2 regions of the Faecalimonas hominis genome follow, and region 1 is predicted to be linked to the other one. Evidence: a T-box and tRNA genes for the amino acid it is inferred to sense, from the RefSeq annotation. Region 1 holds a T-box; the other holds one or more tRNA genes.
The links. A T-box is a leader RNA that pairs with one kind of tRNA and senses whether it is charged. The one in region 1 lies ahead of ACYQ35_RS07655 (valine--tRNA ligase), so its partner is inferred to be a tRNA-Val.
Positions count from the first base shown of each region.

Region 2: it encodes a tRNA-Val, which carries the amino acid that the T-box ahead of ACYQ35_RS07655 (valine--tRNA ligase) is inferred to sense. The anticodon was not compared.

Region 1 is NZ_BAAHSH010000040.1:11,484-17,602, forward strand. It holds gene ACYQ35_RS07650 (sulfatase-like hydrolase/transferase) at 1-957, opposite strand, end outside; gene ACYQ35_RS07655 (valine--tRNA ligase) at 992-3,640, opposite strand; T-box leader at 3,715-3,937, opposite strand; gene ACYQ35_RS07660 (LrgB family protein) at 4,032-4,724, opposite strand; gene ACYQ35_RS07665 (CidA/LrgA family protein) at 4,721-5,086, opposite strand; gene ACYQ35_RS07670 (HAD family hydrolase) at 5,100-5,750, opposite strand; gene ACYQ35_RS07675 (YitT family protein) at 5,800-6,119, opposite strand, start outside.
Region 2 is NZ_BAAHSH010000008.1:10,151-16,269, forward strand. It holds gene ACYQ35_RS01260 (response regulator) at 1-14, shown strand, start outside; gene ACYQ35_RS01265 (potassium channel family protein) at 11-655, opposite strand; gene ACYQ35_RS01270 (TrkH family potassium uptake protein) at 671-2,032, opposite strand; gene gdhA (NADP-specific glutamate dehydrogenase) at 2,263-3,597, shown strand; tRNA gene ACYQ35_RS01280 (tRNA-Met) at 3,762-3,835, shown strand; tRNA gene ACYQ35_RS01285 (tRNA-Val) at 3,842-3,914, shown strand; tRNA gene ACYQ35_RS01290 (tRNA-Met) at 3,939-4,012, shown strand; gene ACYQ35_RS01295 (hypothetical protein) at 4,048-4,245, opposite strand; gene ispF (2-C-methyl-D-erythritol 2,4-cyclodiphosphate synthase) at 4,422-4,967, shown strand; gene ACYQ35_RS01305 (GNAT family N-acetyltransferase) at 4,967-6,049, shown strand; gene ACYQ35_RS01310 (M42 family metallopeptidase) at 6,069-6,119, shown strand, end outside.

The DNA of each region.
Region 1 (6,119 bases):
GTATCCCGATGAATACTGTTCTGATAATTTTCTGAAGTTTGGAATCGGATCCTGAGACGTTTTGAAAAATTCCACTTCATACGGATCGAAGAAAGATTCCAACTGAATAAACAGAATGTTCGGCATCTCTTTTCTTCCCGTTTTTGACTCTGTAATCGCTCCGTTATCTGTGATTTTATTCATCGTCTCTTCACTGTATCCGTTTGGCTCCTCAATTCCCGTGTTAAATACACTGGCAGAAAAACAGTATGGAAAACCGTAATCTTCATAAGCAAATGCAATATTTCCAAAATAATTTGAAACGACACGTTTATCAATTGCCAGATTCGTCAGAAGACCAACTGTTCCAAACGCGGCGACTATTGCGATAAGAGCAGGGATACGGTGCATTTTCCCCGTATACTGCCCTCCTCTTTTCCACATGGAAATAAGCCAGATGACAACGGCAACAATGCCTATTGCCAGCATAATCCCTTCAAATCCGGTGAAATACTTATCAAAAAGCGTCACGGCGTCTCCCGCTACTTTCAAATCCTGTGCATTAAACGGAGTAACTCGAATCAACAGCATATAACCGTTCGTAATTCCAAGGCCAAGCCAAAATACACTCAGCAAAATTCTTGTAAACACACGGCGTTTTACAAGATATGCAAGTAAAAACGTAATAAAAATCAAATAGGCATTAAATAAAAATGTCCACGGAGATTCTATCATGTAGTCCCACGCTTTAAACAGCGAGTGTCTTGAAATTGCCTCTATCGTGAGGTTTAAAACACACGCATACAGTACATGAAATACAAGAGAAAACTGATTCATTACCTTGTACACCGGTTTCATTTTCTGTGCGAACGCACTGTTTCTTCTTTTCTCAAGAATAGCCTGCCGCCGTTCTTTCCGGGCTTTCCAATATGCTTTTATGTCTTCTTTCTTTATTTTTTTAAACTGTATATGCTTCATTTATAAACCTCTCTTAAAACTTGCACGGACAGTATTATTTTTTAAGTCCTGCCAATCTTTCTTTTACCTGTTCCATCATCTGTGTATATTTTTCCAGTTTAGCTTTTTCTTCGTTGATTTTTGCCTCAGGCGCTTTGCTGATGAATTTTTCATTGCTCAACATACCGTTTACACGGGCAAGTTCTTTTTCCAAACGTTTCTCTTCTTTTGTTAAACGCTCAATTTCCTGCTCAAAATCAACAAGTTCGGCAAGCGGCAAATATACAACCGCATCTGTGACAACAACAGAAACCGCATCTTCCGCAATACCTTCTTTTGTTTTCTGAATAACAATTTCACTTGCATTCATTAAAGAAGCGCAGGAAACTTTGATTTCTTCAAATCCTTCGCAAAGTTCCCCGTTTTCACAAACAACAAATGCTTTTGCTTTTCTGCTTGGAGCAACATTCATCTCCGCACGGACATTACGCACACCGCGGATAACTTCTTTCATATGCTCTAAAACATTTTCTTCTTTTACATAGTTCCATTCTTCTTTATATTCAGGCCATGAAGACATCATAAGAGATTCTTCCTCCGGAACTAAAGCACTGTAAATTTCTTCCGAAACAAACGGCATATAAGGGTGCAGCATCTTTAATCCGTTCGCCAAAACTGTTTTCAATGTCCACAATGCGGCATTTGCAGATACTGCGTCATCATCAGCATGATAAATACGGTATTTTGCCAATTCAATGTACCAGTCACAGAATTCGTCCCAGATAAAGTCGTATACTTTCTGTAAAGCAATACCCAGTTCAAATTTATCCATGTTTTCCGTTACATCTTTTGCAAGTGTATTTACTTTTGATAAAATCCATTTATCTGTCGCTGTCAAATCGCTTTCTGACGGAGTTGTAATTTCTTTTTCTTCCATATTCATCATAATGAAACGGGAAGCATTCCATACTTTATTGGCAAAGTTTCTGTTTGCCTCAACTCTTTCGTCATAGAAACGCATATCATTTCCCGGCGCATTTCCCGTTACAAGCGTCATACGAAGAGCGTCCGCACCGTACTGTTCGATAATTTCTAATGGATCAATACCGTTTCCTAATGATTTACTCATCTTGCGTCCCTGTGAGTCACGCACAAGTCCGTGAATAAACACAGTGTGGAACGGTGATTTTCCTGTGTGGGCAAATCCTGAGAATACCATACGGATTACCCAGAAGAAGATAATGTCATATCCTGTTACAAGTACGTCCGTCGGATAGAAATAGTCTAATTCTTCCGTGCTGTCCGGCCAGCCGAGTGTCGAAAATGGCCATAACGCTGAACTGAACCATGTATCCAGTGTATCTTCGTCCTGTGTAAAATGTGTACAGCCACAGTGTTCACATTTTTCCGGCATCTCTCTTGCCACTACAAACTCACCGCATTCGTCACAGTAATATGCAGGAATTCTGTGTCCCCACCAAATCTGTCTTGAGATACACCAGTCACGAATATTTTCTAACCAGTGTAAATAAGTCTTGTTGAATCTTTCCGGAACGAATTTTAACTCACCTGTTTTTAATGCGTTGATTGCCGGTTTTGCCAACTCTTCCATTTTTACAAACCACTGTTGTTTAATCAACGGCTCTACAGTTGTATGACAGCGGTCATGTGTACCTACATTGTGTGTATGTTCTTCGATTTTTACGAGGTAACCCTCTGCTTCCAAATCTGCCACAATCGCTTTTCTCGCCTCGTAGCGTTCCATACCTGCGTATTTTCCGCCGTGTTCATTGATTGTCGCATCATCATTCATAATATTGATTTCCGGAAGGTTGTGACGTTTTCCTACCTCAAAGTCGTTCGGGTCGTGCGCAGGTGTAATTTTTACCGCACCTGTTCCAAACTCTTTATCTACATAATAGTCTGCCACAATAGGAATCTCCCTGTTCACCAACGGAAGTATAACATTCTTTCCTACGATGTCTTTATATCTCTCATCGTCAGGGTGTACCGCAATCGCCGTATCCCCAAGCATTGTTTCAGGACGTGTTGTGGCAATTTCAAGGAAACGGTCTGTACCTGCAATCGGATATTTAATGTGCCAGAAATGTCCTGCCTGTTCCTCATGCTCTACTTCCGCATCTGAAAGGGAAGTTTTACATACCGGACACCAGTTAATAATTCTTGATCCCTTATAGATATAACCTTCCTCATATAACTTAATAAATACTTCTTCCACCGCTTTTGAACAGCCTTCGTCCATTGTAAAACGTTCTCTGTCCCAGTCACATGATGTTCCCAGTTTCTTTAACTGAGATGTGATCGTTCCGCCGTACTCTTCTTTCCATTCCCATGTTCTTTTTAGGAAACCTTCACGTCCAAGTTCTTTCTTGTCGATTCCCTCCTCTTTCAACTGATTTGTTACTTTTACCTCAGTGGAAATGGCAGCATGGTCCGTTCCCGGAATCCAAAGGGCGTTGTATCCCTGCATTCTCTTATAACGAATCAGAATATCCTGAAGGGTGTTATCTAACGCATGCCCCATGTGAAGTTTACCCGTGATGTTCGGCGGCGGCATAACAATTGTAAACGGCTTTCTGCTTCTGTCTACCTCAGCATGAAAATATTTATTCTCACACCATTTTTCATATAATTTTGTTTCAATCTCTTTCGGATTGTATGTTTTCTCTAATTTTTTACTCATTTTTTCCTCCTGTTTTCCCTCATCAGTACATTTTTTGTTTCTTAAGGTAATAAAAAAACCCTCTACATAAAAATGTAAAGGGCGAATTATCGCGGTACCACCTTTGTTATATATACAATAACCGTACATATATCTCTAAGTTTCTTAACGTGAACTACCCGTGATACCCTACTGCCCTGTTCAGATACCCAGCTCCAAAGCTACCTTCTATACCTTCTTCTTGCAACTGCCTCTCAGCCTATGAGCAGTTTTCTCTTTCAAGGAACAATATATACTCTTCTTTCTCATCGCCTTTAAATGTCATTACTGTTGATTATCATATCCCCCAAAGCCCCTGTTTGTCAAGAACTTCATAAATTCTTTAGAATTTTAAACTGTGGACGCAATTCTCCTATAAAAACATTGCAAAAACTGACGCTCCAACCACCGTAATCAAGCCTGAAACGACGATGGAAAGACTGCTCATTGCACCTTCCACCTCTCCAAGTTCCAATGCTTTTGCCGTTCCGATGGCATGGGCAGACGTCCCAAGCGCAAGCCCCACCGCTATCGGCTCATAAATTTTAAACAGTTTACAGACCGACTGTCCAATCACATTTCCAAGTACTCCTGTCACAATGATAACCGCAACCGTGATTGTCGTAATGCCGCCAAGTTCATCGGACACTCCCATTCCAATGGCAGTTGTAATGGACTTCGGCAATAAAGTAACATATCCTCTGTGGGACAGTCCGAACAACCATGCCATCGCCAGCACACTTAAAAGGCTTGAAAGCACACCGGACAAAATGCCCAGAAAAACGGCAAGTCCGTTCTTTTTTAACAGGGTAATCTTCTGATACAGCGGAATTGCAAGCGCCACAGTGGCGGGGGTTAAAAGATAACTTAAATATTTTGCCGTTTGATTATACATATCATAATCAATATCAAACAGAATAAGAAATCCGACAACAAATAGAATAGAAACCAGCAGCGGATTTAAAATTCCCCATTTTAACTTTTTCTTCAGAAACAATCCTATCCCGTAACTGACAATACTGATTGTCACTCCAAAATAAACAGATTCTGTCAGCAATTCTTTCATGATTCCATTTCCTCCCGCTGTTTCAGGCGGATAACCGCCTGTGTAACTTTTCCGGTACAAACCATGACAATTACGGTTGTCACAAATGTAATGACAACTACCGGAACAAGAATTTCCTTTAAGTCCGCCCATGCAGCAATGATTCCCACTGCCGCCGGAATAAACATCGGCGGCATAATGTCAATCAGAAAATCCCCCGCTATTTTCACCTGACTTAACTTCACGATTTTCGTGCACAGACAGAACAGCATAAGTAAAAGTCCGTAAATACTGGCCGGAATCGGAAGGGGAATGATACTGTACAAAACTTCTCCGATAAACGTCACTGTCAAAATAACTCCAAACTGATATAATAACTTCATTTTTTCACCCCCACTACAGTAATATTTTCTCTAAATCACTCACGGTCTCTGCAATGTAGGTTGCCCCGTGATTTTCCAATTCTTCCCGCTCCCCAAAACCATAGAGAACGCCGATGGAATCCACACCGCATATTCCCGCGCCGATCATGTCGTGTTCCTTATCGCCAATCATTACAATTTTTTCCGACTCTGTAATTTTCATCTGCTCCAGCGCATATTGAATGACTTCCGCCTTATTTACCCTTGTGCCGTCCAGTTCGCTTCCCGCAATATATGAAAAATATTCCTTCAATCCAAAATGCTCCAATATTTTATCTGAGTATACAGTTGGTTTTGATGTGGCAACAAGAAGCGTTTTCCCCTGCGCTTTCAACTTTTGCAGTAACTCGGGAATACCCGCATACACTTCATTTTCATATAAACCGACAGTCGCAAAGCGCTCTCTGTATTTTTCGACCGCCCTGTCTCCCTCCCCGTCGGTCATATTGTAATATTTCACAAATGATTCCTTCAACGGAGGTCCGATAAATTTTCTAAGTTCCTCCGGATTTTCCGTATGTATCCCAAACGACTCCAGTGCATATGCAACGCATGTCGTTATCCCCAGTTGTGAGTTTGTCAGCGTTCCGTCCAAATCAAATAAAATGTACTGATAATTTTTCATCTGTTTTCCTCCCTTAAAATAACGAAGGGACGTATACCGCCCTCCTCATCTATCCTCTTGCTTTTTTCTTTATGTTCCATTCTCCAATCACTTCATTTACGGTTGAAACCGTCACAAAGGCTCTCATATCCACCGTGTGAAGATATTCAAGAAGTTTTCCGTATTCATTCTGTGTAAGAATAGTCACAACTTCAATTCTCTCCGTCTTATTATATCCACCCATAGCAGTATACAGTGTCACACCTCTATTTAATTCTTCCGTTATGAATTTCTGTACAACTTCATAGTGGTCCGATAAAATACAAACACGTTTTCTTCTGTTAAATCCACCGATAAAGTTATCAATGACAATACCATTGACATACGTAG
Region 2 (6,119 bases), on a different contig from region 1:
GTGTACCCGATTAGTAAGTAAATGAATGAATTACTTTTTTTTGTCCCATAATGATTAATGTTTCATTTTTCTCGAAAATATGATCCGGGTGAGGAAGAGGGGATATTTCTCCCTCTTTTTTTGTTGCCAGAATGCTGACATTGTATCGGTTACGGATTGCTTTCTCCACAATACTTTTTCCCACCCAACTTGGCGGAACGGCGATTTCACATATAGCCGTGTCCGATGTTAATTCGATATAGTCGAAGATATTTTTTGAGCCGTATTTTACGGCGAGACGCTCAGCCATCTCACGTTCAGCGTAGACAACGTGGTCAGCCCCGTTTCTAAGCAATAATTTGCGGTGTACGTCACGGCAGGCGCGGGCGAGAATATATTTTGCCCCGAAGTCTTTTAAAAGAACTGTGATTTCCAAAGCGCTTTGGAAGTTATCACCGATGGCAACAACACACAAGTCAAAATTGTTTACGCCCAAAGACTTGATGAAAGATTCATTTGTGGCGTCAGCAATCTGAATGTCATTTAAAATATCAATGGCGTTATCTGCACGCTCTTCGTTTTTTTCAATGGCGAGGACAGAATTTCCTTCCTCAATAAATTTTTTTGTCATGTGGCGACCAAAACGCCCAAGTCCGATAACTAAAATAGATTTCATAATATTTTCACTCCATTATCCAATTTGAATTTTCTCCAACGGTGAAGTTGAAGGCGCTTGTTTTTTTGTAAATGAGAATGCCAAAAGCATTGTCAATGAACCGACTCTTCCAAATATCATTAAAAAGGCGAGTAAACTGTGGGAAAGAGTACTTAAACCGGGTGTGATTCCCGTTGTCAGACCTACCGTAGCAATGGCAGATACAGTCTCAAAAAGGGAATCGATTAAGTTAATTCCTTCTGTGCGGGAGATAAACATTCCGATGGAGAAGGAAAGTGTGATGTATAAAATAAATACACAGGTTGCTTTTCTTGTAATGAAGTCTTCCAGACGTCTGCCGAATACTTCCGTCGATTTACGGTTGCGGAATGTAGTAATAACAGAAAGAAACAGCACCGCAAATGTAGTTGTCTTAATTCCGCCGGCAGTTGAACCCGGAGAACCACCTACAAGCATGAGAAGAATCATAATAAATCTGCCTGCCTGAGTAAGTTCCGTTAAATTAACAGTATTAAATCCCGCTGTTCTGGCGCTCACCGACTGAAAACTGGAGGCAGCAAGCTGCTCAGACAGAGAAAGGTTCTCAAACATCGGAGTACCCTGTTCGCAAACAAAAAGAAGCAAAGTTCCACCGATAATTAAGAAGGCGCTTACCGATAATACAAGTTTTGAGTGCAGATGCATTTTATGAAAATGCCATTTTGCCGTAACAATATCATGCCAAACAAAAAATCCAAGTCCGCCGATTATAATAAGAAGCATGATAATGATATTTACATACCAGTTGCCAAGTTCCCCTGTGAGAGAAGAGAATGGCTGTACGGTTCCCATTAAATCAAATCCCGCATTGCAGAAAGCTGAGATGCTGTGGAATATAGAGTACCAGATGCCTTTCTTCAGTCCGAACATGGGACAAAAGTGAAAGGAAAGTAAAACAGCACCGATGCTTTCGATGAGGAACGTTCCTATTATAATGAAACGTGTCATCTTTACAATTCCGCCAATTTGAGGGGCGGATACAGAGTTCTGCATAAGGGAGCGGGAAACAAGACCGATTTTTCTTTTCGTAATAGTCATAATGGAAATACAAAGTGTCATAAATCCTATTCCCCCGACCTGAATCAAGCCGAGAATAACCGCCTGTCCAAAGAAGGACCAGTGTGTATATGTATCTACCCTGATTAATCCTGTTACACAGGCGGCGGAAGTCGCGGTGAAAAATCCGGTAAAAAAATCGGCGTCCTGTGGCTGCCGTACGGCGATAGGCAGGCTCAACAGACAGGAACCGATAAAAATAATGGTACAATACCCACATAAAAGAATCTTCATCGGCGAAAGATGAAGAAAATAATTTTGAATCTTATGTATGGTTGACATAATAAAATACCTCTTTTGCTAAAAATAGTCAAACTATATAAATAATAAGGGTTTGATAATTAAAAGAGTATAAAGAAAAATACTACAGTATAAAGATTATATAAAGATTTTACGAATAAAAAGTTCTTGAATTTCACAAGATAATACATTATACTAATAAAGTGTTGAAAGCACCAAAGCCGTACAGAACACATTCTGCACGGCTGATTTTGAATTAGGAGGTAGAAGTTATGTCATATGTAGATGAGGTAATTGAATTAGTAGTGAGGAAAAACCCGGCAGAACCGGAATTTCATCAGGCAGTAAAAGAAGTGTTGGAATCTTTGCGTGTTGTTGTGGAGGCAAATGAAGAACGGTACAGAAGAGACGCTTTGTTGGAGAGAATGGTAGAGCCGGAAAGACAGTTCAAGTTCCGCATACCGTGGGTAGATGACAATGGTCAGGTTCATGTAAACACAGGATACCGCGTTCAGTTTAACAGTGCAATCGGTCCTTATAAGGGAGGATTACGTTTACACCCTTCAGTAAATTTAGGAATTATTAAATTCTTAGGATTTGAACAGGTATTTAAGAATTCATTGACAGGACTTCCAATCGGCGGCGGCAAAGGTGGAAGTGACTTTGATCCTAAAGGAAAATCAGACAGAGAGATTATGGCATTCTGCCAAAGTTTTATGACTGAATTATGCAAATATATTGGGGCTGATACAGACGTTCCGGCAGGAGACATTGGAACGGGAGCGAGAGAAATCGGTTATTTATTCGGACAGTATAAACGTATCCGCGGAGTATATGAAGGTGTACTTACAGGTAAAGGATTAAGTTACGGCGGTTCTTTGGCAAGAAGAGAAGCGACGGGATATGGACTTTTATATTTGACGGAAGAAATGCTTAAATTAAATGGAATTGAACTTGCCGGAAAGACGGTTTCTATTTCAGGTGCAGGCAACGTGGCGATTTACGCTGCAGAAAAAGCACAGCAGTTAGGCGCTAAAGTTGTGACGGTAAGTGATTCTACAGGCTGGGTTTACGATGCCGATGGAATTGATTTAGAAGCATTAAAAGAGATTAAAGAAGTAAAACGTGAAAGATTAACAGAATATACAAAATACAGACCAAACGCAGAATACCATGAAGGAAAAGGCGTATGGTCAGTGAAAGTTGACATTGCACTTCCATGTGCAACACAGAATGAGTTAGATTTAGATGATGCGAAAGCATTGGTTGCAAACGGTGTTATTGCAGTTGCGGAAGGTGCGAATATGCCTACTACGTTGGAAGCAACAGAATATTTCCAGAACAACGGTGTATTGTTTGCTCCGGGTAAAGCGGCAAATGCGGGAGGCGTTGCCACATCTGCATTGGAAATGTCACAGAACAGTGAGAGATTAAGTTGGAGTTTTGAAGAAGTAGACGGAAAACTAAAAGGTATTATGGTTAACATCTGTCATAACATGGCAGCAGCCGCAGAAAAATACGGAGTAAAAGGCAACTACGTTGTAGGTGCAAATATTGCCGGATTTGAAAAAGTAGTTGATGCCATGACGGCACAGGGTGTTGTGTAAAACGGGTATAAAATGAAGAAAGGAATTTGCCGAAACAATTCGATTTATTGACTTTGTTTCGGTAAATCCTATCAAAAGTAAAAAAAGTTAAAAAAAGTGTTGACAATTTGTCGAAAGTAATAGTATAATAGCGGAGCAGGTTTGAGTTGCAAAGACTTAAATGCGGCGGGATAGCTCAGTTGGCTAGAGCATACGGTTCATACCCGTAGTGTCGCTGGTTCGAATCCAGTTCCCGCTACTATATGGGATCATAGCTCAGCTGGGAGAGCACCTGCCTTACAAGCAGGGGGTCACAGGTTCGAGCCCTGTTGGTCCCATATAACTTTAAAATAACAGAATATGGCGGGATAGCTCAGTTGGCTAGAGCATACGGTTCATACCCGTAGTGTCGCTGGTTCGAATCCAGTTCCCGCTATTGAAAAGATTGTGCAGTCGCACAATCTTTTTTGCTTACTCATCTTTAGGGCATTTCTTTATGGGAACTTCGGGCGGAGTAAAATGATAGACATCTTCATAAGATTGCACCTGGCTATTTGAAACCGGTGCGGACGGAATTAATCCGGTACAGTCATTGCTCGATGCGGAATTTCCCAAATAATCGTAGGAATCAATAATCATTTTGTTTTTCTTATCTTCTTTCATTTCCATTTCCATTTCCTTTCTTTGTTATAGATTTACTGTTATATTGTGTGAAAAAGAGCAAAATATATACAGAAAACGAAAGTGAACAAGTTTTGCTTTGTCTAGGCAAAATGGAGAAAATGTGATAAAATGAGCGTTAATATAAAACGATACTTGTTAGAAATAAAAATGGAGGGAAAACTATGCGAGTTGGAATGGGTTATGACGTACATCGTCTTGTGGAAGAAAGAGAACTGATTTTAGGTGGGGTGAATATACCTTATGAAAAAGGACTTTTGGGACATTCTGATGCAGATGTTCTTCTTCATGCGATTATGGACGCACTTTTAGGAGCGGCAGGCCTTGGTGACATCGGTACACATTTTCCGGATACGGACGAAAAATACAAAGGGATTTCAAGTATTATTCTCTTGGAACATGTGGGGAGATTATTGGAAGAGCATCTATATGTGATTGAAAATATTGATGCCACAATTATTGCGCAAAAGCCGAAAATGAAGCCATATATCGGGCAGATGAGAAAAAACATTGCATCTGCTTTACAGATAGAGGAAGACCAGATTAACGTGAAAGCGACAACGGAAGAAGGTCTCGGATTTACGGGAACCGGAGAAGGAATTTCCTCACAGGCAATTTGTGCGCTGGAGAATATGACAAACTACAGTTATAAGGTGGCGGGCAACGAAAGCGGATGTGCAGGCTGCGGTGGCTGCAGAAGGGATAAATAATGGAACTTCGCAAGTTACGAAAAGAAGAACATATAAAGACAAGAGAATTGTGGGAAAAAATTTTTGATGAGGATACGCCTGCGTTTTTAGATTATTATTACACAGTGAAGACGGTGGAAAATGAAATATATGTAATGGAAGATGAGGAGCATATTTGTGCAATGCTTCATTTGAATCCGTATTCGATGAAGATCGACGGACGGAGTTTTATGACACATTACATTGTTGCGGTAGCAACGGAGGAAAAATACAGACAGCAGGGAATTATGAGAAGCCTGTTAAAAAAAGCGCTTGCGGATATGAAGGAAAATGGAGAACCGTTTACCTTTTTAATGCCTGCGGCGGAACAGATTTATTATCCGCACGGATTTCGCTATATTTATAAACAACGACAGGGAACAGCTGAAAAATCAGGGGAGAAAAAGGAACAATGGACGCTTTCTCATGCAACTGAGGAAGAGTGTGAAGAAATGGCACTGTTTGCAAACGGTATTTTAGAAAGTGAGTATGAAGTTTATGCGGAGAGAAGCAGATATTATTACGAGGCGCTTTTAAAAGAACAAAAAAGTGAGCAGGGTGGAATACTGATTTTAAGAGAAAATCGAAGACTGACAGGGCTTTTTCCTTATGCGGAAGGAGAAGAACTTGAGATTAGGGAACCGCTGTTTTTGGAAAAAGGCGAAGAAATTTTGTCATATGTTTCAGAATATCTCTGTGACAAAAAACAAACAAAAGTTTTAGGGTATGGAGATATGGAAAAACCGATGATTATGGCAAAAATTTTAGATGTTGAGAAAATGTTTTCCTGCATGAGAATAAAAGAAGAAATCCATTTGAAATTAAAAATTTGGGATACGCTGACAAATGCGAGTGCGGGTTGTTTTCTGTTAGAAGGCAAGGAGAAGATACGAGCGAAGAAAACGAATGAAACAAAAGACTGTGTCTGCATAGATGCGGGAGATTTGACAGGCATATTGTTTGGCATGGCAGATATGGAAAAACTTAACGTTCCTTTACAGGTCAAAGAGGAATTGTCAAAAATCATTCCGCTCACAAAAGTGTATCTGAATGAAGTTGTGTAATTAGGGAGGAGGAAAAAGAATGCGTGAGGATTTGTTAAAAATGTTATTGGAAGTGCCGTCTGTTTCGGGA